Regions from separate parts of the Pectobacterium carotovorum genome, predicted to be linked through region 3. Evidence: predicted binding sites of a transcription regulator. Region 3 holds the regulator's gene; each other region holds the start of a gene.
The links. The regulator ArgR, encoded in region 3, controls arginine synthesis, uptake and breakdown. The targets are predictions, from matches to a motif close to ANTGAATAAAAATACANT.

Region 1 (10,154 bases), 190 kb from region 3:
CTGACATGAGTGCAGCCAGACAGACCGCCATCAGTGCCAACATGTTCTTCATACTCAATTCCTGCAAAACGTTAAGAGGTGGCTAGCATGGAAGATTGAGGTCGTGGTGGAAATCCACGCTGATGCCATGTATCGTCAAGATCGTGCCAAAATCAGCGGTAATTCTGTTATGAACATAACCCCCCAATGTTTGCCTCCTGACCGTCCTCCTGCTCCGATAAACCGGCGATTGGTGCTGTTGGCGTATGAATGTCTGTGTACATTTGAATTTGGAACTGCGGTCGAAGCATTCGGACGTACCGATGAGGTACTGGGTGAACCGCTGTATGACCTGTCTGTTGCTTCAGTGGAAGACGGCCCTTTTGGTGCGCAAGGCGGTGTGCGGATCGTGGTTGATGGCGGACTGGAATTGCTCGAAGGCGCGGGGACTATCGTCATTCCTGGCTGGCGTAGCGTTCACGATACGGCATCAGAACGGCTCATTACCGCGCTGCAAAAAGCGCACCGCGACGGCTCGAGGATTGTGTCAATTTGCGCAGGAAGCTTTGTTCTCGGCGCAGCGGGTTTATTGGATGGTAAACGCGCTACCGCGCATTGGAACAGCACCGACATTCTGGCGCAGAGGTTTCCTAACGTGCAGGTCGAGCACGGCATGATTTATGTCGATGAAGGTAGCGTGATTACGTCTGCGGGGGGCGCTGCGGGTGTGGATTTGTGTCTGCATCTGATCCGGCGTGATTACGGAATCGATGTCGCCAATCGTACTGCTCGCCGAATGGTTACACCGCCACTGCGCGAAGGCAATCAGGCGCAGCTTCTCCAACAGCCTGTGCCGCTACGTCAGGCGAAAACGCTCGCTCCGCTGCTCGACGATTTGCGCAGTCATCTGAAAATGCCATTGGTGATTGATCAACTTGCTGCGCAGGTCGGTATGAGTCGCCGCACGTTCTTGCGCCGTTTTCACGACGCTACGGGCACAACGCCGGGCGAATGGATGCTGAGTGTGCGGCTGGAAAAGGCCTGTGCGCTGCTGGAAAACGAAAGACTGAGCATCGATCGTGTGGCAGAACAAGCCGGTTTCGGCTCGCCTGAAACGCTGCGACATCATTTTCGGCAACGGCTTAACACGACGCCGACGCGCTGGCGAAAAGCGTTTAGAGAGCGAATGAGCAGTACGCTAACCACCGGGGGATGAACATACCAGGAGCGATCGACACCAGGGGAAGGAAAGAGAACTCCCCGGACAGGCTCCGAGGAGTTGAGTAAAGACCCGAAGGATTGGTCGTGCGCGTTAATCCTGCACCAGCGTGGCGACCATCACCGCTTTGATGGTGTGCATGCGGTTTTCCGCCTGATCGAACACGATGCTGTGCGCGGATTCAAAGACCTCATCCGTGACTTCCATTCCACCGTGCAGACCATACTGTTCCGCCATTTGCTGGCCCATCGTCGTCTGATCGTCGTGGAAAGCGGGCAGGCAGTGCAGGAATTTCACCTGCGGATTACCCGTCGCGGCGATCATCGCCATGTTTACCTGATACGGTTTCAGCAGCGCGATACGCTCCTGCCAGGTTTCTTTCGGTTCACCCATGGAAACCCAGACGTCGGTATAAATGAAATCTGCGCCCGCAACGCCAGCGGCGATATCTTCCGTCAGCGTGATGTTACCGCCGGTTTGTGCCGCGGCCGCCTGACATTCCGCTACCAGACCGGCATCCGGCCAGCAGGCTTTTGGCGCGACAAGGCGTAAGTCCAGCCCGGTCAGCGCCGCCGCTTCCAACATGGTGTTGCCCATGTTGTTGCGGGCATCGCCCACGTAAACGAGCGTCATGTCTGACAGCGGTTTACCCGGCAAATGCTCCTGCATCGTCAGCAGATCCGCCAGCAACTGCGTGGGGTGGAATTCGTTCGTCAGTCCGTTCCAAACCGGAACGCCCGCGTATTGCGCCAGCGTTTCGACAATGTGCTGGCCGTAGCCGCGATATTGAATGCCGTCGTACATTCTTCCCAGTACGCGTGCCGTATCCTTGATGGATTCTTTATGGCCGATTTGGCTGCCGCTTGGGCCGAGATAGGTCACTTGCGCGCCCTGATCGTATGCAGCAACTTCGAAAGAGCAGCGAGTACGAGTCGAATCTTTTTCGAAGATGAGTGCGATGTTTTTACCTTGCAGGCGGCGGGCTTCTGTCCCGTTTTTTTTATCGGCTTTCAGTTTCGTTGACAGGGCTAAAAGATTGGCAATTTCTGCGGGTGTAAAATCCATTAACCTTAAAAAATGACGCTTGTAGAACGGTTGCATGATGTACATCTCCATGTGGCTCAACATCATCGGTTGAATTAAAATTCACTTTATATGTGTAATTATTCAAATTCAAGTGGTGATATAAAACTTTGTGGTGGAGCAAGCCGCAGGGCTGTGGGACAATAAGCAATATTACGTCGATTAATGAGGACTGAGGCATGGCAAACCGCGAATTACTGGAAGAGCAACGGGAAGAGACACGCCTGATCATTGAAGAACTGCTGGATGACGGCAGCGATCCTGACGCGCTCTATACCATTGAACACCATTTCTCTGCTGAGAAGTTTGAAGTGTTGGAAAAAGTCGCTGTAGAAGCCTTCAAGCTGGGCTATGAAGTGACGGATGCGGAAGAGCTGGAAGTGGAAGATGGCGTGTTGTTGATGTGCTGTGATGCCATCAGTGAAGTTGCGCTCAATGCGGAACTGATCGACGCACAGGTAGAACAGCTGCTGGCGCTGGCAGAACGCCACGGTGTGAATTACGACGGTTGGGGCACCTACTTCGAAGATCCAGATGGTGAAGGCGAAGAAGATGGGGATGATGAAGATTTTTATGACGAAGACGATGACGGTAAACGCCATTAAGTCATTTATCTCGAAGAACACGCCTCACTGAATGCCGCAGGAACATCCTGCGGCGTTTTTTTATTCGGCATGACAACGCCTTATTACCGTATTTTCAGCCTATTACAGCACTTTCAGCATCGTCACTTCACAATCGGTGTGGCCCGTGTTGCCCATTGAGTGCGGAATCAGCTCGAAGCCCAGCGATTCATACAGTCGGATTGCACTGGTCAGGTGGCCGGTTGTTTCCAGATAGCAGCGGCGAAAGCCGTGCTGACGTGCAAAATCAAGCGCCTGTATCGCTAACTGACGCGCCAGTCCTTTGCCGCGCGCGACGGGCAGAAAATACATTTTCTGCAATTCACACACATCTTCCTCACCTGCGACCAGTGGCGCAATGCCGCCGCCGCCAACCACGTGGCCTTCGTATTCAATCACCCAGTAGGCGCTTTGCGGCTGGCTATAAAGGGCAAACAGCGCGTCCAGATTAGGATCGGAAACGGTGTAGCCTTTATCGGCCGTCAAACCAAATTCGGCGGAAACCTGACGAATGACCTGAGCGATAGCGGCATCGTCTCGCGCGGTGATTGGGCGTACCTGAAGATTGGCGGAGGTCGCGGTTGTCATAATACGTACTCTTGCTCTTACGGTTTACGAGGGGAATGATTCTCGTCGATTGTAATACCATTTCAGGCCACATCGATGCAACGCCTATCCCCGTTCTTCCTGCAATGCTTCGAATAGTCTCTGTGATGGTTTTTATTCCATATCCACACGAACGCGCCAGCATTTTCTACTGTTAACGCCATAACATGACACCCTGAAGCTCGAATTATCTAAGATATAAGTAAAATTTCCTGCAATATCTCAGGATATAAATATTTAGCCGCGCTATTCCTTACGATTTATAAGACTACTCGGTTGTTTAATTACTGTTAACTTTTATTGTTGTCGTTAACAAGACGTGCTTAAATAAGCCGCTTTTTGTATGCCAGTAACGCTTTTAAGCGCTTTATTAGGCTTATTTCTTTTAGGATGAAAGGTCTATGACTATCAATACTTCAGAAAATAACACGCAGCATCGCGTGAAATTTCATGGTAAGGCTGGGGAATATTTTGCAATTTGGTTGGTTAATGCGTTATTAACGGCCATCACTCTGGGTATTTATTCTGCCTGGGCTACCGTACGCCGCCGTCGTTATTTTTACGGTAACACGGAAATTAACGGTGACCGTTTTGATTACCATGCGCAACCCATTCAGATTCTCAAAGGGCGTTTGCTGGTTATCGCTGGGATCATTCTGTTTTATATCATAATGGGGATGTCACCCGTTCTGGGGACTATTATCGCACTGGCATTTGCGGCACTAATTCCAATTATTGTCATCCGCAACTGGCGTTATAACGCCATTATGTCCAGCTACCGTGGCGTCCGTTTTAACTATCACTGCCAGACTGGCCGCGCGTATTGGGTGTTGCTGCTTTGTCCTATTCTACTGCTGCTGGCTTTTTATGCCGTGTTGGCTGTAGCACTGTTGATTGGCTCACAGAGCGATAGCCCGATTCTGATCGGATTCATTGTGCTGGCAGTCGCTATTCCGGGATTTGCTGCGGTGAATGGCATCATGAAAATGATGCAGCTCGATTTCTATGTTAATAACCTGTTCTTCGGCAAAACCGCATTTAAAGCGGAATTGGCAAAAGCGGCGTTTATTAAGTTCGCCCTGATTAGCCTGCTGATTTTTGTTCCTTTCCTAATCGCATCGCTGTCATTCATGAGCTCATTCTTTTTCACGCTGTTCCAAACGATTATGATGGGCGGCGGAAATGAAGATCTCGTACTGATGATGCTGCTGAGCAACGTCTTCAATATGATCATGATGTTCGTTGTGGCGTTGCTGGGTGTGCTGGTTTCCAGCAGCTATCTGGTGGTCGCACAGCGTAACTATCTGTTTAACCAGACGTCGCTGAATGGCGGTGTGAAATTGCACTCTTCCATGCAAACGCTGTCTTACATGGGGCTGCTGATAACCAATAGCCTGATCACTATTTTCTCTTTTGGTTGGGCAGCTCCAGTGGCAGAAATTCGTCATGCACGCTATATCGCAAATGCGACAGCGGTTGAAGGCGATCTGGCACTGCTGCACGTTCAGGCACATCAGGACACAGCAAACAGCGCACTGGCCGAAGAAGCTGTGCAGGCGCTTGATTTGGGTGTTGGCCTGTAAGCTATAAGGCAGGAATATGAATATTGAGGGGCATTATCAATACCCCGGATTGGCGGCCCGCGTGGCCGCTTCTCTTCATTTAATGGACAACGGTTCGATGATGGTGCTGAACACCGGGTCATCGAACACGACATTTGCGCTGGAGCAGGTTACGGTTTCCGATGCGCTGGGTTCCATCCCTCTGACACTCACGTTTCCCGACGGTGGTCGCTTTGTGCCTGCCGACGATCCCACCTTTCGTGCGTGGTATTCCGCACGCCGCCGTCCGGGGCTTGTCCATCGTCTGGAACGCCATAAGCGCGGTGTTATTCTCACGCTGTTCGCCACGATCTTGCTCGTCATAAACTACGTTTACGTGGTGCTACCTTGGGCGAGCTCCGCGCTGGCGCTACGCATGCCTACCGCTATCGAACAGCAACTGGGACAAAATACGCTGATGCTGTTGCGGCACAGTGATTTTAAGCCCTCCAAACTGCCTGTTGAGCGCCAGCAGGCGATGCAAACGCTGTTTCAGCAGGTTATGCCGCCTGATATGCGGGAAGATAAAACGCCGCTGCGCCTGGAGATCATGTCTGCGCCTATCGGGCCGAATGCCTTTATGCTGGCGGATGGTACGCTGATTATCAGCGACGATCTGGTGACGCTGGCGAAAAATGACAACGAGCTGGCCGCGGTGATGCTGCATGAAATGGGGCATCACGCTTACCGCCACCCAATGCGTATGGTCGTGCGATCATCGCTGGTATCGCTGACGTTCATGTGGATGACGGGAGATGTTAGTGGCATAGGGGATACCTTGTTGCAGTCTGCTGCTTTCATCAACGAGATGCAGTTCTCCCGCGATATGGAACGAGAAGCTGATGCATGGGCAATAGCAGAAATGCAGCAGCAGGGACGTTCGCTACAGTCGATGCAGGCGATGTATCAGGCTCTGGTCACTAACGACCGCAGCCATGATGAAGTGGAATCTCTGGATTTGCCTGACTGGCTGAGCACGCACCCAGATATGGATGAGCGGCTGAAAGCGATTGAAAGAGAGATGAATAAGCACTAATTCTCTGTTTCCGATTATCAACCCCGATTTAACCCCTGTCTTATGTTGATCGTGTGCGGTGTCACCGCGCACGATTCTTTCCTTGCTAGAAATTCGAGCGAAAAATACGCGATACGCTATTTTTATGCGCATTTTTTTCAGGTTGAAGGTATGGAAAACGTGGTAAAGCGCTTAGGCAGGAATGCGTTAAATATCATCCTATTAAAAACTTCATGTAGAATCTTTCGTAATAAATAAAAAATTCAGAGAATAATCTCTTTTTATTATTAGTCCGCTTATGTTTATTGGGATTTTTCCTAATAGACATTAGAATCGCGGCTTCACGACTTCATGATTACCGAAGAGTTATTTATGGTTAATCGAATACTATCAGGGGTGGTGGGCGCATTTCTGTTAATGCTGTCACCATTAACGCATGCACAGGCCAATTTCCCAGAGCCCAAAGAAGGCGACTGGATTGCGCCGGAATTTACCTTCAACAGTGGCGAAAAATTAAAAGATCTGCGTATTCACTATTACACGATCGGTGATAAAACCAAGCCTGCCGTCTTATTGCTACATGGAACGAACCAGCCGATTAAAGCGCTGCTTGCAAATGGCTTTGGCGGAGAACTGTTCGGGCCGGGTCAGGCGCTGGATAGCAGCAAATACTTTATTATCATGCCGGAGAGCATTGGTTCTGGAAAATCTTCCAAACCGTCAGACGGCCTGCGGATGAAATTCCCGCAGTACGACTATAACGATATGGTGCAGGCACAATATCGCTTAGTAAAAGAAGGCCTGGGTGTTAACCACCTGCGGCTGGTGATGGGATATTCCATGGGCGGCATGCAAACCTGGCTCTGGGGTGAAAAATACCCGGACATGATGGATGCACTGGTGCCAATGGCGTCGCTGCCAAATGAACTGTCTGGCCGTAACTGGATGATGCGTCGCATCCTGATTGAATCCATCAAGAACGATCCAACCTGGAATAATGGTGAGTACACGCAGCAACCGCCAACGCTGAAAACGGCCAGCATTATGTTCAGTATCGCCACTACTGGCGGCACGCTGGCATACCAGAGCAAAGCGCCAACGCGTGCACAGGCGGACAAACTGGTCGAAGATCGCCTTGCGGCCCCTTCGAACAGCGATGCGAATGACTTTATTTATATCTGGGGTTCGTCCGCAAATTATAACGCGGCACCGGAACTGAATAAGATTAAGGCACCAGTTCTGGTGATTAACTCTGCGGATGATGAGCGTAATCCTGTTGAAACAGGCATCCTGGAGAATGAGCTTAAGAAAATTAAGCATGCGACGCTGTTCCTTATTCCTGCCAGCAAAGAAACCAGCGGGCATGGCACAATGATGTCGGCGAAGTTTTATAAAGATGAGCTGCAACGTTTCTTAGAAAAAAATCCGTCTCAGAAAAATAATAAAAAATAAATCTTAATGACCGACAGAAAGTCTATTTTCTTTCGGTCATCGTTTTCTTTATCTGTTTATTTATACGTTTCTTTATTTTATTACGGTTTTATAACGAATTTATTTCGGTTCGTGGATTTAACACGCCTGGAAAAATAACGACCATTACGTAAATAACTGAACGGCTCCGCTGTAGAGCTGGCGCTCACCCTCTCTTATTTCAGACCACAGGGACAATTTATGTTTCGTAAGATAAAGATCCGTACTGCACTCAGCATGATGGTGTTTTCGTTAGCGGCGTTACTGCTTTTTGTCGGCATTCTAGGGTTGGTTGCGGTTCAGTCAGGAAACAAATCATTTGCCCGTGTCGATATGGAAGTGCTGCCAGGGCTGGTCGCGCTGAATGACAGCTCTGAACTGCTGTTGCGTGGTCGGTTGGATTTGCGTCTGTACGAATCATTAATGGGGAAAGGGGATGTCGAGGCGGCTAAAGTTGCGCTGGGACGCGCCAGAACCAAAGTCGATGGCGCCAGCGAAAAATGGCAGGAATATCTGAAATACCCTCAGTCCGAAGAAGAAAAAGTGATTTCTGCGGATATGGCCGAGAAGCGCAATACGCTGATGCAGGATTTTATCGATCCGGCATTTGCAGCGCTTAATGCAGGAAATCTGGATGAATATCGTCAGCGTGCTGGGAAATCGACAGTGCTGTATGCCGCGTTTGATAAATCTTCTAAAGCGCTGGTGGCCTTTAAGCTAAAGAGTATTGATGAAGCCTATGCGGATTCAAATGGGCGTGTGAATCTGATGGAAGGCATCCTGTATGCGGCGATCGCGTGTGCATTGCTGCTGGCGGTGCTGGCCTGGTCTGTCATGACCAATATGATCGTGAAGCCGCTGAATCAGGCTATTTCCGTCTTTGACCGCATTGCTGAAGGTGACCTGCGTGCACAGATTGATAGCAGCGGAAAAAATGAAATTGCACACCTGTTTGCTGCGGTTCAACGCATGCGTGATGGGCTGGAAAACATGGTACGTGTGGTGCGTAACGGAACCGATGCGATCAGTGTAGGGGTTGAGGAAATTGCCTCCGGCAACATCGATCTCTCCAGCCGTACCGAGCAGCAGGCGGCCTCGTTGGATGAAACGGCTTCAAGTATGGAGCAGATCATGTCGACGGTGAAAAACAACGAAGACAATACGCGTAAAGCCAACGATCTGGCGCTGAAAGCCTCTAATTCTGCGTCTCGCGGCGGTAATGTCGTTTCCGAAGTGGTGGATACCATGCGTTCCATCAAGCAGAGCTCTGCCAAGATCTCCGACATTGTTGGTGTGATCGACGGCATCGCCTTCCAGACTAACCTGCTGGCTCTGAACGCCGCAGTGGAATCGGCGCGTGCGGGTCAATACGGTAAAGGCTTTGCGGTGGTTGCGTCTGAAGTGCGGATGCTGGCGGCACGTAGTGCGACGGCAGCGAAAGAGATCGGCACCATGATCGATGATTCTCTCAGCCGTATTGAAAAGGGTGCGGGTCTGGTTGAAGTTGCCGGCAACACCATGGACGAAGTGCTGATGGATGTGAAAAAAGTGGTCGATATCATGGATGAGATCACGCTGGCTTCCAGCGAGCAGAGCCGCGGCATTTCGCAGATCAATATCGCCATCAATCAGATGGATGGTGTGACTCAGCAGAACGCATCGTTGGTATCAGAAGTGGCAACCTCGGCGAATGCGCTTCAGGAGCAGGTTGTTAACCTGCAACAGTCCGTTTCCCGTTTCCAGATCGCAAGAGAAAACATGGGTATGGATAACGTGCTGCCCAGCTTGCGTCAGAACATTGCTCTGGCCGATGCCCGCTAATCATTAAATACCTATAGCGTCTGTTTTTCCTGACGATAAACAATCATGAGTACATCACATCGATGTACTCATTTTTGCCATTTACATCTGTATAAACAACCAGTACATTTAATCCACACAAAAAAAGTGGAGATGGTGCTGTGATTACTCGAATAAAAACACAATGTAAAGACGACACGTGCCCATCCTGTGTCGTGGCGGGCGGTTTTATCTTTCTTGCTCACCACTCAGGAGGACATGAAAAAGATGACGTCGAGTTTCAGGTCAGGGCTTCTCTGAATGCATTACGCAAAACGCTACAGTCCGTTAATACAGATTTGGCGGATCTCGTTCAACTCAATCTTTACCTAAGGCATCGCGCCGACTTTAGTAAAGCAAGAGACATATTTCGCGAGTATTTTACCGAACAGAAATTTCCAGCCAGAACGACAGTATTTACTGACTTCGTCAATGAGCGTTGTCTGTGCATGCTAGATGGTGTTGCGTATAAACCGAGTGATGCGTAACAGAATACGTGTTGGAACATGCCATTAATGAAAAAGCCCCGTTTTGCAACGAGGCCTTTGTACTTACCCGACTACCGACCGCTGGAAATCGGTTAGCGCTTACAGCGCAGCGATGACCGCTTGCTGTTCCAGCAATTTGGCTTTTGCTACGGCGTAGCCGTCCAGTTTTTCACGCTCTTTGGCGACAACTGCTTCCGGTGCGCGCGCCACAAAGCCTTCGTTGGACAGCTT
Region 2 (10,154 bases), on a different contig from region 3:
GCTCCCGGCATCACTCGCCACGGCTTCGCCAATCCTCGGCAGGATATGAAATGAGTATGCATCGTAAACGGTGCTCAGCTGTTTAATGATCGGCTTGGAAAACTCCAGCACCAGCAAGCGACCACCCGGCTTCAGAACACGGTACATTGAACGCAGCGCTTTGTTTTTGTCCGTGACGTTGCGCAGACCAAAGGAGATAGTAATGCAGTCAAAGAAGTCATCAGGGAACGGCAGCGCTTCTGCATTGGCCTGCACGTAGTTGATGTTGTCGATAATGCCTTTGTTACGCAGTTTTTCACGGCCTACTTTCAGCATTGAGGCGTTGATGTCCGCCAGAATGACCTCGCCGCCTTCGCCAACCATACGGGAGAATTTGGCGGTTAAATCCCCTGTTCCTCCGGCCAGATCCAGAACACGCTGGTTACGTCTTACGCCACTGCATTCGATGGTGAAACGCTTCCAGATACGGTGGATGCCAAAGGACATCAGGTCATTCATCAAGTCATACTTTGCTGCTACAGAATGAAAAACTTCAGCCACCATGACTTCTTTTTCATCCCTGGCGACAGTCCGAAAACCAAAGTCGGCCGTATTCTCCTGCTCACTTGCCATCTTATCCGCCTACTATTTCAGTCAAATTTCGGGTCTACCCATTTATGGTGAGAGTGTACCAGACCCGGATAAAAACCCCACTGCACTAATTTCTTTCGCATAGCATGGTGCCAAGCCCGCGAAATCCCTACCCATTTATATCCGTCATACTTCAAGCTGCTTGTGCATTGGCTTCACGCCACTCAAATTATTTAGGATAGGTTACGGGTAGAGTGGGGGGGGCCTCTGCTTCCCCCTCCGTTTTCACGGTGGGTGAGACAGCATCGGGTGCGACAGAACCCGGTAATTCATCGCGTTCAGCGTGCTCATGGGCCGTCGCTTTTTCGGCCAATGACGGGCTGATCGTGCGTTTAATTTCTACCCCCAGCGCGCGGAACCCCTCAGCCTGGCCAATAAGGTTACCACGCCCAGAGGAAAGTTTATTCATCGCCTGGCGATAAGTGCCCTGCGCTTTATCCAGACTCTGTCCCATCGTTTCCATGTCATCGACGAACAGCCGCAGTTTATCGTACAGCCGTGATGCTTTCTCAGCGATGTGCTGTGCATTGCGGCTCTGTTGTTCATAGCGCCATAGGTTGTTGATGGTACGCAGCGCCACCAGCAGCGTGGTCGGGCTGACCAGCATAATATTGTGCTTTAGCGCCTCGTTGATCAATTCGGGCTGGCGATCGATAGCAACCAGAAAAGCGGGCTCGACCGGAATAAACATCAGCACATAGTCTAGCGAACGCAGCCCCGGAAGCTGCTGGTAATCTTTGCTGCTCAGTTGCCGAATATGACTACGCACCGAGAGCAAATGTTCGTTCAGCGCCGTGTTGCGCTCGACGTCATCGTCACTATTGAAATAGCGCTCATAGGCCACCAGCGACATCTTGGCATCGATCACGACATCTTTGCCCTGCGGTAAACGAACAATGACATCCGGCTGCAGGCGGCTATTTGCCCCCGTTTGCACGCTGACCTGCGTCTGATACTCATAGCCTTCACGTAGGCCGGAGGCTTCCAGCACGCGGCTTAGCACCACTTCGCCCCAGTTCCCCTGCGTTTTATTATCGCCCTTCAGCGCTTTCGTCAGGTTGATGGCTTCGTGTGCCATCTGCGCGTTCAGCTGTTGCAGATTGCGGATTTCATGCGCCAGCGTGTGACGCTCGCGCGCTTCTGCCCCAAAGCTATCCTGAACTTGGCGGCGAAAGCCATCAAGTTGCTCACGCAGCGGCATCAACAGCTTATCCAGACTCTGTTTATTTTGTTCATCCACTTTGCGGCCACTGTGTTCAAAAATCCGGTTCGCCAGATTCTCAAACTGCGTCGTCAACCGCTGTTCGCTATTTGCCAACAGCCGCTGCTTTTCTTCCGCCGCCATACGGGTTTCTTCCAGCCGAATGGTGACTTCCCGCAGCTCTGCTTCCTGCGCACTGTTGATTTCACGCAGCGTTCGCAGCTCCTGATTTAGCTGCACGCACTCGGCGCGAAGCTCACCCAGCTGTTGCAGCTTTTCGTGGCTGGCAGAGAGCTGAGCATGAACCGTGCGCAGCTCCAGCTCGTTTTGCCGCAGCCGCTGTTCATCCTGCTGCTTTGTCTGCTGCTGTTCGCTGAGCGACTGTTGAGTCTGCTGCAACGTCTGTGCCAGCAACCGCTGTTCGGTGCCATGCTGCGACAGCTTCTGCTGATGAATCAGGCTGGCAATCAGCCACCCGATCAGTAGCCCTACCGCGCCGCCGCCCAGACCATAAAATATGCTGATATCCACTTTGCCTCCGCAGGCCTTTCACGCTGTCGGTCAAGGTAAAATGATACTGTATGGATGTCCAGAAACAATTCAGGCGAGAGGGACGCTGAGCAGAAAAATGCGAGCCGCATTCCATATGAACATGGATAGATGATAATTTGCAGAAGAATCAGATGGGTAACACAGAAATTCCCCCAACGCGAAACACCACGTTGGGGGAACAGAAGGTACAAGCGTAGACCTATTCCAGTGTCTTAGCTCAGACGCTGCTTCGCATCACCGATCGCTTTAGCGACCTGCTGCGGTGACACGCCACCTTGTGCAGCACGCTTATCCAGACAGGATTGCAACGCCAGAATCGGGTAGACATCCTCACCAATCACGGCGCTGAATTTTTGCAGATCGGCCAGCGGCAACGCTTCCAGCGCTTTACCCTGACGAATGGCTTCAACCACCGCTTCACCCACGATATGGTGCGCTTCACGGAACGGAACGCCTTTCGCGACCAGATAGTCTGCCAGCTCCGTCGAGTTCGCGTAGCCTTGCTCAGCCGCTTCTTTACAGCGCGGACGTTTAACCTGAATGCCTTCCAGCACCAGACCCGCCATCATCAGGCAGTCGTGCCAGGTATCCAGCGCGTCAAACAGCCCTTCTTTGTCTTCCTGCATGTCTTTGTTATACGCCAGCGGCAAGCCCTTAAGCGTCATCATCATGCCGGTCAACGCACCCTGTACGCGGCCACATTTACCGCGAATCAGCTCCAGCGCATCTGGGTTTTTCTTCTGCGGCATCAGGGAAGAACCGGATGTCACACGGTCAGACAGCTCAACGAACGCGCCTTCACCACTGTTGAAGAAGATCAGATCTTCGGCAAAACGCGACAGGTGGATCATGCCGATCGAGGCATCGGACAGCAGTTCCAGTACATGATCGCGATCGGAAACCGTGTCCAAACTGTTACGCGTGGCCGAGGCAAACCCGAGCCAGCCCGCCAGTTGCTCACGGTCAATCGGATAGGCCGTTCCCGCCAGCGCACCACAGCCCAGCGGGCTGACATCCAGACGCTTCAGCGTATCTTCCAGACGGCTTTCATCACGCGCCAGCATCTCGTGATAGGCCAGACACCAGTGTGCAAACGTCACTGGCTGCGCGCGCTGCAAGTGGGTGTAACCCGGCATCACCGCATCCTGATTGGCTTCCGCCGTCGTGACCAGCGCCTGACGCAGCTGGCGTACCGACAGCAGCAGCTCTGCAATCTGCGCTTTGCACCAGAGTTTCAGGTCAGTCGCGACCTGATCGTTACGGCTACGACCGGTATGCAGCTTTTTACCTAAATTGCCGACTTTCTCAATCAGGCGCTGTTCAACCCAGCTGTGAATGTCTTCTGCATCGCTTTGCAGGATCATCTCAGGATCAGCCTGTACCTCAACCAGCAGCGCATTCAGCGCCTGTTCTAACTGCTGCTGCTCCTGCTCGCTAAGCACATTGACCGTCACCAGCGCTTTCGACCAGCCGATCGAGCCAACGATGTCCTGTTCTGCCAGACGGTAATCAAACCGCAGTGAGTCATTAAATTGTTTAAAACGCTGATCTGCTGCCTGACTAAACCGACCGCCCCACAAAGCCATAATCCTTACTCCCAAAAATATCATTCACGTTGGTATCGCATCATGCCATACCCAGAAACGACTTACGCCAGAATACGCGTACCAATCGCCACGCCGTTGAACAGCGCAGGTAGCTGCTCGGCATGACGCCAGCTAGCGATATCAACCGGACGACCCAGCGCACGCGCGGCATCCAGCGCGGCGTTAACCTTAACAATCATGCCATCGGTAATGATGCCCTGAGCAATCAGCTGCTCGGCTTTCTCTGCCGTCATTTCGGCAATACGCTGGCCTTTACCGTCCAGAATGCCGCTCACGTCAGACAGCAGGATTAAATCCGCGCCCAGCGTTTGCGCCAGTGCCGTCGCCGCTTGGTCGGCGTTGACGTTCATCAGGTCGCCCTGCGCCGTAATACCGATGGAGCTGACGACAGGCAGGTAGCCCGCAGACAGCAGCGTGTTCAGCAGCGCAGGCGATCCCGCTTCTGCTTTACCCACAAAACCCAGTGCTTCATCGAGCTGCGTGACCGTCGTGCTGCCACCATCGCCCAGGCACAGGCCGACCGCGTTGATGTCATGCTTTTTCGCCCATGACAGCAGCGTCTTGTTGGCGGAACCCGCCAGCGCGCCGGTGATGATGTCGATCTGATCGGCAGGCGTGACGCGCAGGCCGTTTTTCTTCACGACAGGCAGCGACAGTTTCTTCATCAGCTCATCCACCAGACAGCCACCGCCGTGCACAATCACCAACGGACGCTGATGTTCCTGACGGTAAGTCACCAGCGCAGTGAACAGACGCTCCAGCGCTTCTTCGCTATCCAGTAAAACGCCACCTAATTTGATAATTAACGGATTCATTATGCTTCGCGCCTCGAAATGTCGGGACCAGTAGTCATTAAATTAACGATTGGGTTTCAGGGAAACCAAAACGAATGTTCATGCATTGCACGGCCTGTGCCGCTGCGCCTTTCAGCAGATTATCTTCGGTCGCCACGACGATCAGGTGCTCACCGTCAACGGAGAAACCGATATCGCAGAACGGCAGGCCGACAACGGATTTCAGCGCCGGAACGCCCTTGTCATACAGACGCACCAGTGGCTTATCGTGATAGGCGTTGTGGTAGGCTTCGGCGACATCCTGCTGCGTAACGCCCGGTTGCAGGCGGCAGGTGATGGTTTCCAGAATACCGCGAGCGAAGTTGCCCAAATGCGGCGTGAAGATCACTGGTGTGCCTAGGTGCGTTGAAATTTCAGGTTCATGACGGTGGTTGAAAATGCCGTACGGTTGAAAGCTGACTTCGCAGAAGCTATTGGTCATCGACGCTTTACGCCCCGCCCCGCTCACGCCGCTCACGGCATTAATCACCGGCCACTGGGCAGGATTCAGCAGTTGTGCGTCCAGCAGCGGCTTCAGCGCCAGCTGCGCGGCCGTTGGATAACAGCCCGGCACGGCAATCAGCTGTGCGTGTTTTACGCTTTCAGCGCGCCATTCGGCCAGACCGTAAACCGCTTTTGCCAGCCAGTCAGGGTGCTGATGCTCAAAGCCATAGTAGCGACGATAAAATTCGGCGTCCTGTACGCGGAACGCGCCGGATAAATCAAAAACGGTGCAGCCAGCCGCCAGAAAAACAGGGGCCAGATCGTGGCTGACTTTGTGGTCGGTCGCCAGAAACACGACATCCACACCTTTCGCCGCTTCTTCAGCATCGGTCAGCGGTTTTACCGGTACATCAATGATGCCTTTGAGCTGCGGATGTAAATCAGAAATCAATTTTCCTGCATCGACACTTTGCGCAGAAACCATCAAAGCGGTTATGTTCATCTGTGGGTGACGGTTCAGGTAGAGCGCAAGCTCCGCGCCGGTATAACCACTTGCACCAACAATCAGCGTATTCAGCATGGGATCCGTATACCTTCTTACTTATCTATGGAACAGGTAACAGGGCTCACCAGCGTCGGTACGCAGTTCACCCGCGAAGCTCAGTGAAAGTGACGAATCGCCATCGCCGTACCTTTGGGTTTCCTTTCACCGCGCATTATTGTATTTTTATTCACAATAAATGCATGAATATTGATACTATCCTAACCAGAGGCTGTCAACAGTGAAGATGAATTTACCCCCTTTTATTGAGCTATATCGGGCACTAATCGCTACACCGTCCATCAGTGCCACCGACAGCGCGCTCGATCAAAGTAATCAGACGTTAATCAACCTGCTGGCAGGCTGGTTCGGCGATCTCGGCTTCCATGTTGAAGTCCAACCGGTTCCCGGCACCCACAATAAATTTAATATGCTGGCGCGAATTGGTGAAGGAAAAGGCGGTTTATTGTTGGCAGGGCATACCGATACCGTCCCGTTCGACGACGGCCGCTGGACGCGCGATCCTTTCACGCTGACCGAACACGACAACAAGCTGTACGGTCTGGGTACCGCGGATATGAAAGGGTTCTTTGCCTTTATTCTGGATGCCTTGCGCGATATCGATCCAACCAAGCTGACAAAGCCACTCTATATTTTGGCAACAGCTGATGAAGAAACGACGATGGCGGGTGCCAAGTATTTCTCCGAATCCACGCAGATTCGCCCAGACTGCGCCATCATCGGCGAGCCAACCTCGCTGCAACCAGTGCGCGCCCACAAGGGCCACATGTCCAACGCGATCCGTATTCAGGGGCAGTCCGGTCACTCCAGCGATCCTTCGCGCGGCGTGAATGCGATTGAGCTGATGCACGAAGCCATTTCCCACCTGCTGGTGCTGCGTAACACGCTACAGGAACGCTATCACAACCCGATTTTCCACATTCCTCACCCGACCATGAACCTCGGTCATATTCACGGCGGCGATGCTGCTAACCGTATCTGCGGCTGCTGTGAACTGCATATGGATATTCGCCCGCTGCCGGGCATTACGCTTAACGATCTGGACGGGCTGCTGTCAGAAGCGCTTGAGCCCGTCAGCCAGCGCTGGCCGGGTCGGTTAACCATCAGCGAGCTGCATCCGCCGATTCCCGGCTATGAGTGCCCGCCCGATCACCGTCTGGTGTCAGTCGTAGAGAAGCTGCTGGGGACGAAAACGGAAATAGTGAACTACTGCACCGAAGCACCGTTTATTCAGACACTGTGCCCGACGCTGGTTCTGGGGCCGGGATCGATCGAACAGGCGCACCAGCCGGATGAATACATTGATACCAAGTTTATCAAGCCGACGCGGGAGCTGATTTCGCAGGTGATTCATCACTTCTGCCATCACTGATCCGACGCAAACGGCCTTGTCAGCGACGCTGGCAGGGCTATTTTGAGACAGTCCATGAAAAAGAAAGATTTCATCGCGCAGGATTTACTGAGCAAAATCTATCAGCACACCGATCCGCTGCCGGAAAAGCTGCCGCCGGAACGCCAGTTGGCGGAAGAATACGGCGTATCGCGCTTTACCCTCCGTCAGGCGCTGGAAAAGCTCGCCAGCATCGGCGCGATCCACATGGTGCAGGGCTCGGGTAACTTCATTAATCAGGGCGTACGCAGCAACCCGCTGGTGTATAACTCGATTACCGAAAAGAAATTTAATCAGATTTCATTCCGTCTGCTCAGCCTGCATAAGCGCCTGCCGACTCGGGAAGAACAACAGGTATTCGCGATCGGCGACAGTGAATTTATCTGGGAATTCAGTCGATTACGCTACGTTGATAACCGCAAGGTACAGATCGAAATATCGAAAATGCCCGCTGCGGATTTCCCCGATATGAGCCAGAAGATTATTGAAAGCTCAATTCAGCAGTATGTGCTCAGCAAGGGCTATGCGATTTCACACTACCTGACGCATTATCAGGCAGTTAACATCACCAAAGCACAGGCTGAGCTGCTGGGCTGCAAGAAAGGCACGGCGGCGATGCATATCCTTAATCGCGGCATTCTACAGGGCGGTCGCGTGTACGAATCGAGCGATATCATCGACATTAACTACGCCTGTACCTACGTCATCCCCTTCAACCGCGATAACCTGACCTTCCGCCAGTCGCCATAACGCTGACTCAGGGCGTATGCATCGTGCCATCCGGCAGGCGACTCTGTGTCCATTCGTGCGGACGATAGACGACGGGGAACTGCCGCGCCGCGTCCAGATCGATCCCGACACCAATGCCGGGGCGCTCAATCGGATACAGATAGCCATTCTCCGGTTCTACCGCCTGCGGGAAGACCTTGCGGGTATTTTCCGGGTAAGCGACAAACTCCTGAATGGCGGCATTGTGCAGGTGGATATTGAGGTGAATGTTGACCGCCGCGCCGATGGGCGTCATATCCGGTGGGCAATGCCACGCCAGCCGAACACCAAAGTTCTGACAGAACGCACCTAGCTTCAGCGCAGGTGTAATCCCGCCAATCTGTGAGACATGGCAGCGAATGAAATCAATCTGCCGGTTAATCACCAGATTCTGCCACTCGGCAGGATTATTAAATAGCTCCCCCGTCGCCAGCGGTACCGCGCTCTGGCTGCGGATCTGCGCCAGCCACTCATTTTGCGCAGGCGGTAAGATATCTTCGATAAAATAGGGGCGATAGGCTTCTACCGCTTTGGCGAACTGCACGGCCTGATTCGGGAACAGGCGCTCATGGACATCATGTAGGATGTGGAAGCGATCGCCGTATTTTTCACGCAGCGCACGGAACATGGCGATCGTATTGGCCATGTACTGATCCTGATCGTAATAGGCGCCCTCCGTTGGCTGCTTCGTGCTATGCAGCGCATCAGGATTGCCACCATAGAACCCTAACTGGCAGCGGATGTGACGGTAACCTTGCGCATACAGCCGATCCACTTCCTGATACAGCCCCTCCAGCGTATCGCTGGCAGCATGGCTGTAAGCGGCAATCGCATCGCGGGATTTCCCACCAAACAGGTGATAGAGCGGCATATCCGCCAGCTTGCCTTTGATGTCCCACAGCGCCATATCGACGCCCGCCACCGCATTGTTGATAACCGGCCCGTTACGCCAATAGGCGTTGACCATCATCATGTGCCACAGATCTTCAATGTGGTTGGCATCGCGCCCGAGCAGCAGCGGTTTGAGGTACTCGTCCACCATCGCTTTGACGGCCAGCGGGCGCTGCTGGAAGGTCGCACAGCCATAACCCGTCACGCCTTTATCCGTGTAAACCACCACCGTCACCAAATTATGGCGGTCAGGGCGGGTAACGAGACATTCAATGTCAGTAATGATTGTCGGCAACACAAAAATATCCTCCAGTGCATTTTCCGGAATAGCCATTCCCGAAAAAATACAGTCTAAAAATCAATTTCTTTTTTGTTTTCTACTTATTTTTTCTTTTATTGTAAACCTCTTAATTAAAAGAATTATTTTGGTTTGAAAAACACATTAAATTGATAAAAAAACCAGACCAATTTAAATAAAACAACGGCAAATACCCCTTAAATCAGTAACCATGTGATGAAAATCATGTTTTATTGGTTTGTTTTTTATTTTTTTAAATTTTACTATCTGAAGAAATAATTCAGCCAAAAACAACATAAGGCTATGCAGCGGGGAGTTTATTCCATGGGAAAAAATGACGTTATTCAGTCAATCATTAAACTGGTTGGCGGAAGCGAAAATATTAATAAAGCCTGGCACTGCATGACGCGGTTGCGGTTTGATTTAATTGATGAAAATAAAGTGCAAACGGACGCCATCAGGAATCTGCCAGGTATATTAGGTGCCCAACACCAGAGTGAGCAATTCCAGATTATTATCGGGCCGCAGGTCAACGAGTATTACGAACTGCTGAACGCCCAGCTTTCCAGCACAGCGACGTCCCCTATAGCGACAGCGCAACCAGATGAGCAGAAAGCGAAAAAAGGGCTGGTTTCACTGTTTATGGATACGGTTTCCGGCGTGTTCGGCCCGATCGTCCCCGCCATCGCCGGCGCAGGGATGATCAAAGGGTTGCTGGCTGGATTGATCGCCATGAAAGTGATCTCCGCGAAAACCGATACGGTGATCGTCCTCGATCTGATCGCCAGCGGCGTGTTTTACTTCCTGCCGTTCTTCCTCGCGGTCTCGGCTGCCAAGATATTTAAAACGAATGAATATCTGGCGGCGGCCGTTGCAGCCTGCCTGATGTATCCGTCATTGATGGAAGCGGCGAAGGCCCTGGCCAGCCACAGCCCCGATGCGGTCAGCGCCTTTTACTTCATGGGCATATTGCCGATT
Region 3 (10,154 bases):
ATATCCTGCTTCAACGTATCCAGCATGCTGTTAAGCGCGTTTTGCTCAAAAGCACTTAATGTGCCGATGTCTTTACGCTCTACAACGCCGCCTTTGCCCAACAGCACCGGCTGAGCGAAGAAGCGGGCATATTTGCCATCGCTTTCAACGTATGCACATTCCACCACACCGCTTTCACCTTGCAGCGCACGAACCAGAGACAGACCAAAGCGTGCAGCAGCCTGACCCATAGACAGCGTTGCCGATCCGCCACCCGCTTTGGCTTCAACAACTTCGGTGCCCGCATTCTGAATACGCTTGGTCAGATCGGCCACTTCCTGCTCGCTGAAGCTGATACCAGGAACTTGAGACAGCAGTGGAAGAATCGTCACACCAGAGTGTCCGCCGATAACCGGTACATTAATATCCTGCGGCTGTTTGCCTTTCAGCTCAGCAACGAACGTGTTGGAACGGATGATATCCAGCGTGGTAACACCGAACAGTTTGTTTTTGTCATACACGCCGGCTTTTTTCAGCACTTCTGCTGCAATGGCAACGGTCGTATTCACCGGGTTAGTGATAATACCGATACAGGCTTTCGGGCAGGTAACCGCGATTTGCTCAACCAGATTACGCACAATACCCGCATTGACGTTGAACAGATCGGAACGATCCATACCAGGTTTACGCGCCACACCGGCAGAGATCAGCACGATATCCGCGCCAGCAAGCGCAGGTTTAGCATCTTCACCGCTATAGCCTTTGATCTTCACTGCTGTAGGAATATGGCTCAGATCGACTGCAACACCCGGCGTGACCGGAGCGATATCGTAAAGGGATAGTTCTGAACCTGAAGGAAGCTGGGTTTTGAGGAGGAGTGCGAGTGCCTGACCGATACCACCTGCTGCTCCGAGAACTGCAACTTTCATCCTAAACTCCTTATTATCGTAAAATAAAAAAGTGCCGTGAATTCATTTGGTTATAAACAGAATATAAAAAATGGGGATAAGATCAGTCTACTCATCTTTCTGCAAATGACATGAGAGACAAAAAATACGCTATGTCTCTAATAATAAATCAAAAACAACCATTCGTTTGAAAGGTAAGTAAAGTTAATAAGCTATTGAGCTATAACGCGGTGTTCATTCACGTGCAATTAACCTGTGCGCTACATTACACCGATCGATGGCGTCCAAACAACATCATTCTGATAACATTTGATTTACTTTTATGTGACGCAGGACGCATTTTCCGGACTCACCGGGAGCCAAATTTTTGTGAAAACAGCGACTAGCACATATCTGGTGAAATAGACTGGAATTATAGGCGATTTAATTGCATAAAAATTCACACAACTGCATAATAGGTGGATTAACCATAACAATTAATCCGGTGCAGAATGCGAAATTCGACAAAACAAGAAGACCTCGTTAAAGCGTTCAAAGCGCTGTTAAAGGAAGAGAAGTTCAGTTCTCAAAGTGAAATTGTTCAGGCATTGCAAGACGAAGGATTTGAAAATATCAACCAATCCAAGGTGTCACGCATGCTAACGAAATTTGGCGCCGTGCGCACACGTAATGCCAAAATGGAGATGGTGTATTGTCTCCCAGCCGAACTCGGCGTTCCTACGACCTCCAGCCCGTTGAAGAATCTTGTACTGGACGTGGACTATAACGATGCGGTCATCGTCATCCATACCAGCCCTGGAGCCGCGCAGCTCATTGCCCGCCTGCTGGATTCACTCGGGAAGTCCGAAGGAATTCTCGGCACCATCGCGGGGGATGACACGATCTTCACCACCCCGGCAAGAGGCTTCAGCGTCAAACAGCTTTACGAAGCTATTTTGGTGCTATTCGAACAAGAGCTGTAACTCCCCTCTCGCCTACCGTTTTTATTACTCGTTTTTTACTGAGTATTTTTCGCTACGTTTTCTTTGCTACGTGTAGGCACGCTACACGTAGCGATTATTACCAAAACGCTCACACCGCAGGCAATTCAGCCAACGGCCAACGTGGTCGAACAGATACTCCCAGCGTCTGACTGGCACCATGCACCAGACGGACGCTGCCCGCATAGGCAATCATCGCACCATTATCCGTGCAGAATTCAGGACGCGCATAAAACACTTCGCCGCCCCGTTTCGCCATCACTTCGCCTAAGCGCTGGCGCAGCGTCCGGTTTGCACTCACGCCCCCAGCCATGACCAATCGCTTAAAGCCCGTTTCATCCAGCGCACGCCGACATTTTATCGCCAGCGTATCTACAACGGCATCTTCAAATGCGCGAGCAATGTCGGCACGCGTTTGATCGTCATCACCGTTGCTACGAATCGTATTAGCAGCAAACGTTTTTAGCCCAGAGAAGCTGAAATCCAGACCGGGACGATCGGTCATTGGGCGAGGAAACGTAAAGCGCTGGGAATCACCCGCCTGCGCCATTTTCGACAGCATCGGGCCACCGGGGTAATCCAGCCCCAGAAGTTTAGCCGTCTTATCAAACGCTTCGCCCGCCGCGTCATCAATCGATTCGCCCAACAAACGGTATTCACCAATGCCCGTCACGCTGATGAGCTGCGTATGTCCACCAGAAACCAGCAGCGCCACGAAGGGAAACGCCGGTGGATTGTCTTCCAGCATCGGCGCCAGCAAATGCCCTTCCATGTGGTGAACAGGAATCGCCGGCACATTCCAGGCAAACGCCAGAGAGCGGCCGACTGTCGCCCCCACCAATAACGCGCCAACCAAACCAGGACCGGCGGTATAAGCCACGCCATCGATATCGCTTGCCTGCAACCCGGCTTCACGCAGCGCCGCCTGAATTAACGGGACCGTTTTACGCACGTGATCGCGTGAGGCAAGCTCAGGCACTACGCCGCCGTAATCAGCATGTAATTTGACCTGGCTGTATAACTGATTGGCGAGCAAACCGGTTTCGGTGTCATAAATGGCCACGCCAGTTTCATCACAGGATGTTTCGATACCCAATACGCGCATTGCTGTTCCTACTTTGATGACGATACAAGCGCTCGTTGAATGCCGCTTGCTTCAAACTGTGGATAGTCTACCATAAGCGCCCTGATTTCTGCGCTGGCCGCGGTTGGGTGTTTTATGATCACCACAATGCTTTACAAAGACGCCACGTTTGCAGTAGAATTCCGCACCATTTTGAAAAGGCTGGCACAAGGCCAGCGGCAAACCGAATTTATTGAGGTGAGAGGCACATGCCGGTAATTAAAGTACGTGAAAACGAGCCGTTCGACGTAGCTCTGCGTCGCTTCAAGCGTTCCTGTGAAAAAGCAGGTGTTTTGGCTGAAGTTCGTCGTCGTGAGTTTTATGAAAAACCAACGACCGAACGTAAGCGCGCTAAAGCTTCTGCAGTGAAACGTCACGCGAAGAAATTGGCTCGAGAAAACGCACGCCGCACTCGTCTGTATTAATTTTCAGGAGGGTTTCCCTCCAACGCGTGATTAATCCGCAGACTTAGCAGTTGCATACGAAGGCCGTGCTTTCCGAAAGGAAGCGCGGCTTGTTGTCGTTTATAAGCTATATCCAATGTAACCACCTTACAGAAAGATATATATCAGGGGCTTATGGCTGGACGAATCCCACGCGTATTTATTAATGACCTGCTGGCTCGCACCGACATCGTCGATCTCATTGACGCGCGCGTCAAACTGAAAAAGCAGGGCAAAAACTACCATGCGTGCTGTCCATTCCATCACGAAAAAACCCCCTCATTCACCGTAAACGGTGATAAGCAGTTCTACCACTGTTTTGGTTGTGGCGCACACGGCAACGCCATTGATTTTTTAATGAATTACGATCGTCTCGAATTCGTTGAAACCATTGAAGAACTGGCCACCCAATACGGCCTCGAAGTGCCTTATGAAAGCGGCACTGGCCCAACCCAGTTAGAGCGTCACCAACGGCAAAGCCTGTACGAATTGATGGGACAGCTCAGCGGATTCTATCAACAAGCACTAAGCCAGTCAGCCGGTACGCCAGCGTTGCAGTATCTGCAACAGCGCGGTTTAAGCGCAGAGGTTATCAGCCATTTTGCTATCGGCTTCGCCCCGCCCGGCTGGGATAACGTTTTAAAGCGCTTTGGCCGCAATAATGATGACCGCAGCACATTGAACGATGCCGGCATGCTGGTGACTAACGATCAGGGCCGAACGTATGACCGCTTCCGCGAGCGAGTGATGTTCCCCATCCGCGACAAACGGGGGCGAGTGATTGCCTTCGGCGGACGAGTATTAGGCGACGGTACGCCAAAGTACCTTAACTCGCCGGAAACAGAGATTTTTCATAAAGGTCGCCAACTGTACGGCCTGTATGAAGCGCAGCAAAGCCACGCTGAGCTAAAGCGACTCTTGGTTGTCGAAGGCTATATGGATGTGGTGGCGCTGGCGCAGTTTGGTATTGATTATGCAGTGGCGTCGCTGGGTACTTCCACCACAGCCGATCACATTCAGTTACTATTTCGCGCCACCGATCTAGTGGTGTGTTGTTACGACGGAGACCGTGCCGGACGCGAAGCGGCATGGCGCGCGCTGGAAACTGCGCTACCCTATTTGAACGATGGTCGTCAGCTACGCTTTATGTTCCTGCCAGACGGTGAAGATCCCGACACGCTGGTACGTAAAGAAGGCAAAGCCGCCTTTGAACAGCGCATGGAACAAGCCCTGCCGCTGTCGCAGTTTCTGTTTGAGACGCTGCAACAGCAGGTGGATATGAGTTCACCCGATGGCCGTACCAAGCTCAGCACGCTGGCGCTGCCGCTGATAGGTCAGGTACCGGGAGAAACGCTGCGGCTGTATTTGCGCCAGCAGCTCGGCAACAAGCTGGGTATTTTGGACGACAGCCAATTGGACAGGCTACTGCCTAAAGTGGCAGAGCAGGCGCAGCCTTACCAGCCGCCGCAACTAAAAGTCACAACTATGCGTATACTTATAGGACTTTTAGTACAAAACCCAAGGCTGGCGGCAGAGGTTCCTGACCTTGCGCTGGAAGGGATTGAAGAAGACAAAGTGGCTGGTTTATCGCTGTTTCAGGATTTGGTGAAAACCTGCAACGCCAGCCCGGGAATGAACATGGGTCTGCTGTTGGAAAAATATCGTGACAGCAAGTACCGCAAGCAGCTTGAAACCATGGCTTCATGGAACCATATGATCGTAGAGGAAGAGCTCGACGAGAAGTTCAGAATCAGTCTGGCAGAGCTCTACGATCAGCTGTTGAAACAGCGACAAGAAACATTGATTGCCCGTGACAGAACGCACGGGCTCAACGCCAAAGAAAAAAAAGAGCTTTGGTCGTTGCAACTGGCGTTGACCAGAAAACACTGATACAGAGGCTTAATTGCCGATAAATAGCAGGGTTGAGCCCTGCAAAGAGCCGCTACAGGGGCCGCGGCGATAAGAAAAATACCCCTAATGCTATTGTTAGCGAACTACGCTGACCGACACCAACCCAAATACTCTGAAGTGTGGATACCGTCTTATGGAGCAAAACCCGCAGTCACAGCTGAAGCTGCTTGTCACCCGTGGTAAGGAGCAAGGCTACCTGACCTATGCTGAGGTCAATGACCATCTGCCGGAAGATATCATCGACTCGGATCAGATCGAAGATATCATCCAGATGATTAACGACATGGGCATCCAGGTGATGGAAGAAGCACCGGATGCAGACGATCTGTTGCTGGCCGAAAACACCAATGATGCCGATGAAGATGCGGCAGAGGCTGCTGCGCAGGTTCTATCCAGCGTTGAATCGGAAATTGGTCGCACTACCGATCCGGTTCGCATGTACATGCGTGAAATGGGTACCGTTGAGCTGTTGACGCGTGAAGGCGAGATCGATATTGCCAAACGTATCGAAGACGGTATCAACCAGGTTCAGTGCTCTGTTGCCGAGTATCCTGAAGCCATTACTTACCTGCTGGAACAATACGATCGCGTTGAAGCGGGCGAAAGCCGCCTGTCCGACCTGATCACCGGCTTCGTCGATCCTAATGCGGAAGAAGACATCGCCCCTACCGCGACGCACGTGGGCTCCGAGCTTTCGAGCGAAGAAATGGACGATGACGACGAAGAGTCTGAAGACGACGAAGATTCTGAAGACGACAACAGCATCGATCCTGAACTGGCGCGTGAGAAGTTCACCGAGCTGCGTGAGCAATATGAAACCACCCGCAAGGTGATCAAAGAGCACGGCCGCAGCCATGCGCTGGCAGTACAGGAAATCCTGAACCTGTCTGAAGTCTTCAAACAGTTCCGTCTGGTGCCGAAACAGTTCGATTTCCTGGTTAACAGCATGCGTTCCATGATGGATCGCGTCCGTACTCAGGAACGTTTGATCATCAAACTGTGTGTTGAACAGTGCAAAATGCCGAAGAAAAACTTCGTCACCATGTTCACCGGCAATGAAACCAACAGCACCTGGTTCGCAGCAGCCGTCGCCATGGGCAAACCGTGGTCTGAAAAGCTGAATGATGTAGAAGAAGACGTCACCCGCAGCCTGCAAAAACTGCAACAGATCGAAGAAGAAACCGGCCTGACGATCGAGCAGGTTAAAGACATCAACCGCCGTATGTCGATTGGTGAAGCGAAAGCGCGTCGCGCCAAGAAAGAAATGGTGGAAGCCAACCTGCGTCTGGTTATTTCTATCGCGAAGAAATACACCAACCGTGGTTTGCAGTTCCTCGACCTGATTCAGGAAGGTAACATCGGTCTGATGAAAGCGGTAGATAAGTTTGAATATCGCCGTGGTTACAAATTCTCGACCTATGCAACCTGGTGGATCCGTCAGGCGATCACCCGTTCTATCGCCGATCAGGCGCGTACCATCCGTATTCCGGTACACATGATTGAGACGATCAACAAACTGAACCGTATCTCTCGTCAGATGTTGCAGGAAATGGGTCGTGAGCCAACGCCGGAAGAGCTGGCTGAACGTATGCTGATGCCGGAAGACAAGATCCGTAAAGTGCTGAAAATCGCGAAAGAGCCGATTTCAATGGAAACCCCGATTGGTGATGATGAAGATTCACATTTGGGCGATTTCATTGAAGATACGACGCTGGAGCTGCCGCTGGATTCCGCGACGTCGGAAAGCCTGCGTTCTGCGACACACGACGTACTGGCTGGCCTGACCGCGCGTGAAGCGAAAGTCCTGCGCATGCGTTTCGGTATCGATATGAACACCGACCATACGCTGGAAGAAGTGGGCAAACAGTTTGACGTTACGCGTGAACGTATCCGTCAGATCGAAGCGAAAGCGCTGCGTAAACTGCGCCACCCAAGCCGTTCCGAAGTGCTGCGTAGCTTCCTGGATGATTAATTCACTCCTCAGCTAATCCGCACTTCAGATAACTACATGATAAATAACCCCGGCCCGCCGGGGTTATTTTTTGCCTGTCAGAACGCTCAGATTGAATTTATACGTTATCCTGCAACGCCTGATGCAATTCCTGATATGACGCCACCAGCGACTCCAGCGTCGCACGATTTAGCCCACTTGGGTTCGGCAGCACCCAAACCTGGGTTTCGCCAATACGTAGCGCCTGACGCCCCCATGAGACCTTTTTGATACCAAACGCCTGACTGAACGCCTGCTTCCCCAGCACGGCCAGCGCACGCGGTTGATAGCGTTCCATCTTCTCGAGAATCGCATTGCCGCCTTGCAGCAGCTCGTCTCGCCCCAGCTCAGTAGCTTCAACCGTTGGGCGCTCCACCAGCATGGTGATGCCGCATCCGGTGTCCAGCAGATGCTGTTCTTCGGCGGGCGTCAGCAACCGCTCGGTAAAACCCGCCTGATGAATCACTTTCCAGAAGCGATTGCTGGGGTTCGCGAAGTGGTAACCGTGATGGGCCGTCGACAGCCCGGGGTTAATGCCGCAGAAAACCACCTGAAGATTCATGGCCAGAATATCGGTAATCATGTCTTTCCCTACTTTCATTGACTACAGACATCGTAAATTCTGATAAGAATAACAACAAGCTATCTTGAGTATAAAACCACCACCCGGCAGATAGGCTATAGACCTCCCCCCGCACATTACCGTATAATCATCGCCCATTCGGCCCCTTAGCTCAGTGGTTAGAGCAGGCGACTCATAATCGCTTGGTCGCTGGTTCAAGTCCAGCAGGGGCCACCAAATTCAAGGAGTTGCGTTAATAGCGCAGCTCCTTTGTTTTTTCGGGGATATTTCAAGCGGGACGAGTGGTTAGCAAATGCCATCACAGCCCTTTCCCCCCTGCTCACTCGCATCAACTGACCAGCCTCTCGATTGAGAGAAACGCATCATGATATTAGCCATATCGGCCATTATCATGCCAATGGCGTGGCTTGATGTTTATCAAATCGGGTAAGCCAGAATGCTTTTATTGAAGGATTTAACCGGAAATAACGGACAGAAAGGCTGGATTTTTACTCGCTCAGAACACCGAATAAAACTACATGAACCACGGAACGCTTGCTGCATGAATATACCAGCAAGCGTTCCGTGAATCTCTGAATGGGCTGGTATTAGAAAAATACCAGCTGAAAAGTCGACTACCTCAACACAAGTGCGAAGCTAAACAGCTGCACTCACACGCTTAATTATCAGCAGGCGCTGAGTCGAGAATCTCTGGAACATGACTCGATGCCCACTTAGTAAAGTAATCCTGAAGCAGCAGTGAAGCATATTCTGAGGTATGGCCCTCGTCACGATATAATGGAAGGCCATTCTTAACATAAGAACATTTACCGTCCTTTCTATCGCAGAATACATCGTTCTGTTCAAAAACAAGCACGCCGGGGTGGGTTTTATTAACCGCCACGAGCAGTGGGCTGAAATCTTTCAGAATAGAACTCCGAACATCAGAGGAAACCAAGCAATCCTTTGGATGCTGTTTAAGGGGCGATTTAAAGCAGGCCTTTGGATGGAAGCCCGGTCTTATGTGTGGCGTAAAAATAATGACCTTAACACCCTGTTTTTCAAGGAAGTCGATGCGTTGAATCACTCTGGCAATCTCATCGCTAGAGGGCTGTCGTGACAAACCGTCTAAAATAACAAATTTTATGGATGGCGTTCTCTTGATAATGTCATCAATAAATTTTTCTTGATCGGTTATCCTAGAGCCATAGCAAGGGCTTCTCGGATCGTCACCAGAGTTATCAAAACCAACCCCACACGTTCCTATCGAAAGGATAGTCTGGTGCTTCAATTTTTCATTTTTAGCGAACCCAGGATAGAGCTGGTTTGCGTAGCTATTACCCAAAAGAAGAATTGTTGGCGGCTTAGTTCCACTCTTCATGCAGAACCACCAAGCTAGATTATTCTGATCTTTATAAGGGTATTCAGACAGGCAAGTATCATTCTTTGTATAGGCCCATATTGGTCCCATAAACTGATACTGAACCTCTTTGGTAAAATCACTCGTTGTCACAGCCTTGCGTTCTGCAAATCCATCTTTATAAAAAACAGCAGAGCCGGATAAAAATAGCACGATGCTGAGACAAATCAACGCACCAACAAATTTATATCCCTTTGATTTTCTTATTTTTCCCTCAACAAATTTATACGTAAGCCAGGCCAATAAGATCGATAAAAAGACAGCGGCTAATCGCAAAAAACGATCTGGCGTGCCTCTTTCTACAATTCTCAAAAAGGTCAATAACGGCCAATGCCATAGGTACAAAGGGAAACTGATTAAACCAAACCAAACTACTATCTTATTGCTCAAAAACAAACGATTGAGCATCGCATTAGGGCCGGCAAAAATGATTAGAACCGCACCAATAACGGGAATCAGAGCCCAAAAACCAGGAAAGTATGCATTTTTATTGATGGATAAAAAGCCAAAACCCAAGATCAAAAAACCAAAGAGTGACAAACCGTTTATCAAAGACTGATTTTTTTGAAATCTATCGACAAAACCCTTGTGATAAAGAACGATAAACGCCAACAAGCTACCGAACAACAACTCCCAGAAACGCGTTAATGGAGAGTAAAACGTCGCGACGCCATCACTCCTTATCATGTAAATATTCAGAACAAAGGAGGCCAAAATAAAGCTAAGCAACAAGGCAATTCGGCGAAAATTCATTCGCCAAAACACCCAACACAGCAAAGGCCAGAGAAAATAGAATTGTTCCTCTATACCTAAGCTCCACAAGTGCAAAAGCGGCTTA

Region 1: the regulator ArgR is predicted to act here: its motif matches at 2,332-2,349, upstream of argF (ornithine carbamoyltransferase).
Region 2: the regulator ArgR is predicted to act here: its motif matches at 5,986-6,003, upstream of argC (N-acetyl-gamma-glutamyl-phosphate reductase).

The regions. Positions count from the first base shown of each region.
Region 1 is NZ_JAXAFK010000002.1:155,977-166,130, forward strand. It holds gene R9X49_RS12735 (MFS transporter) at 1-52, opposite strand, end outside; gene R9X49_RS12740 (helix-turn-helix domain-containing protein) at 170-1,195, shown strand; gene argF (ornithine carbamoyltransferase) at 1,292-2,299, opposite strand; gene rraB (ribonuclease E inhibitor RraB) at 2,461-2,886, shown strand; gene R9X49_RS12755 (GNAT family N-acetyltransferase) at 2,989-3,492, opposite strand; gene R9X49_RS12760 (YjgN family protein) at 3,912-5,093, shown strand; gene R9X49_RS12765 (M48 family metallopeptidase) at 5,110-6,147, shown strand; gene R9X49_RS12770 (alpha/beta fold hydrolase) at 6,499-7,578, shown strand; gene R9X49_RS12775 (methyl-accepting chemotaxis protein) at 7,798-9,417, shown strand; gene R9X49_RS12780 (RidA family protein) at 9,612-9,923, shown strand; gene R9X49_RS12785 (valine--tRNA ligase) at 10,023-10,154, opposite strand, start outside.
Region 2 is NZ_JAXAFK010000006.1:229,588-239,741, reverse strand. It holds gene ubiE (bifunctional demethylmenaquinone methyltransferase/2-methoxy-6-polyprenyl-1,4-benzoquinol methylase UbiE) at 1-612, opposite strand, end outside; gene rmuC (DNA recombination protein RmuC) at 800-2,362, opposite strand; gene argH (argininosuccinate lyase) at 2,596-3,969, opposite strand; gene argB (acetylglutamate kinase) at 4,032-4,805, opposite strand; gene argC (N-acetyl-gamma-glutamyl-phosphate reductase) at 4,843-5,847, opposite strand; gene argE (acetylornithine deacetylase) at 6,050-7,201, shown strand; gene R9X49_RS20775 (GntR family transcriptional regulator) at 7,256-7,969, shown strand; gene R9X49_RS20770 (starvation-sensing protein RspA) at 7,977-9,176, opposite strand; gene R9X49_RS20765 (PTS transporter subunit EIIC) at 9,501-10,154, shown strand, end outside.
Region 3 is NZ_JAXAFK010000002.1:347,688-357,841, reverse strand. It holds gene mdh (malate dehydrogenase) at 1-908, opposite strand, end outside; gene argR (transcriptional regulator ArgR) at 1,379-1,849, shown strand; gene tsaD (tRNA (adenosine(37)-N6)-threonylcarbamoyltransferase complex transferase subunit TsaD) at 1,959-2,972, opposite strand; gene rpsU (30S ribosomal protein S21) at 3,200-3,415, shown strand; gene dnaG (DNA primase) at 3,569-5,323, shown strand; gene rpoD (RNA polymerase sigma factor RpoD) at 5,478-7,316, shown strand; gene mug (G/U mismatch-specific DNA glycosylase) at 7,414-7,917, opposite strand; tRNA gene R9X49_RS13580 (tRNA-Ile) at 8,058-8,133, shown strand; gene R9X49_RS13575 (acyltransferase family protein) at 8,576-10,154, opposite strand, start outside.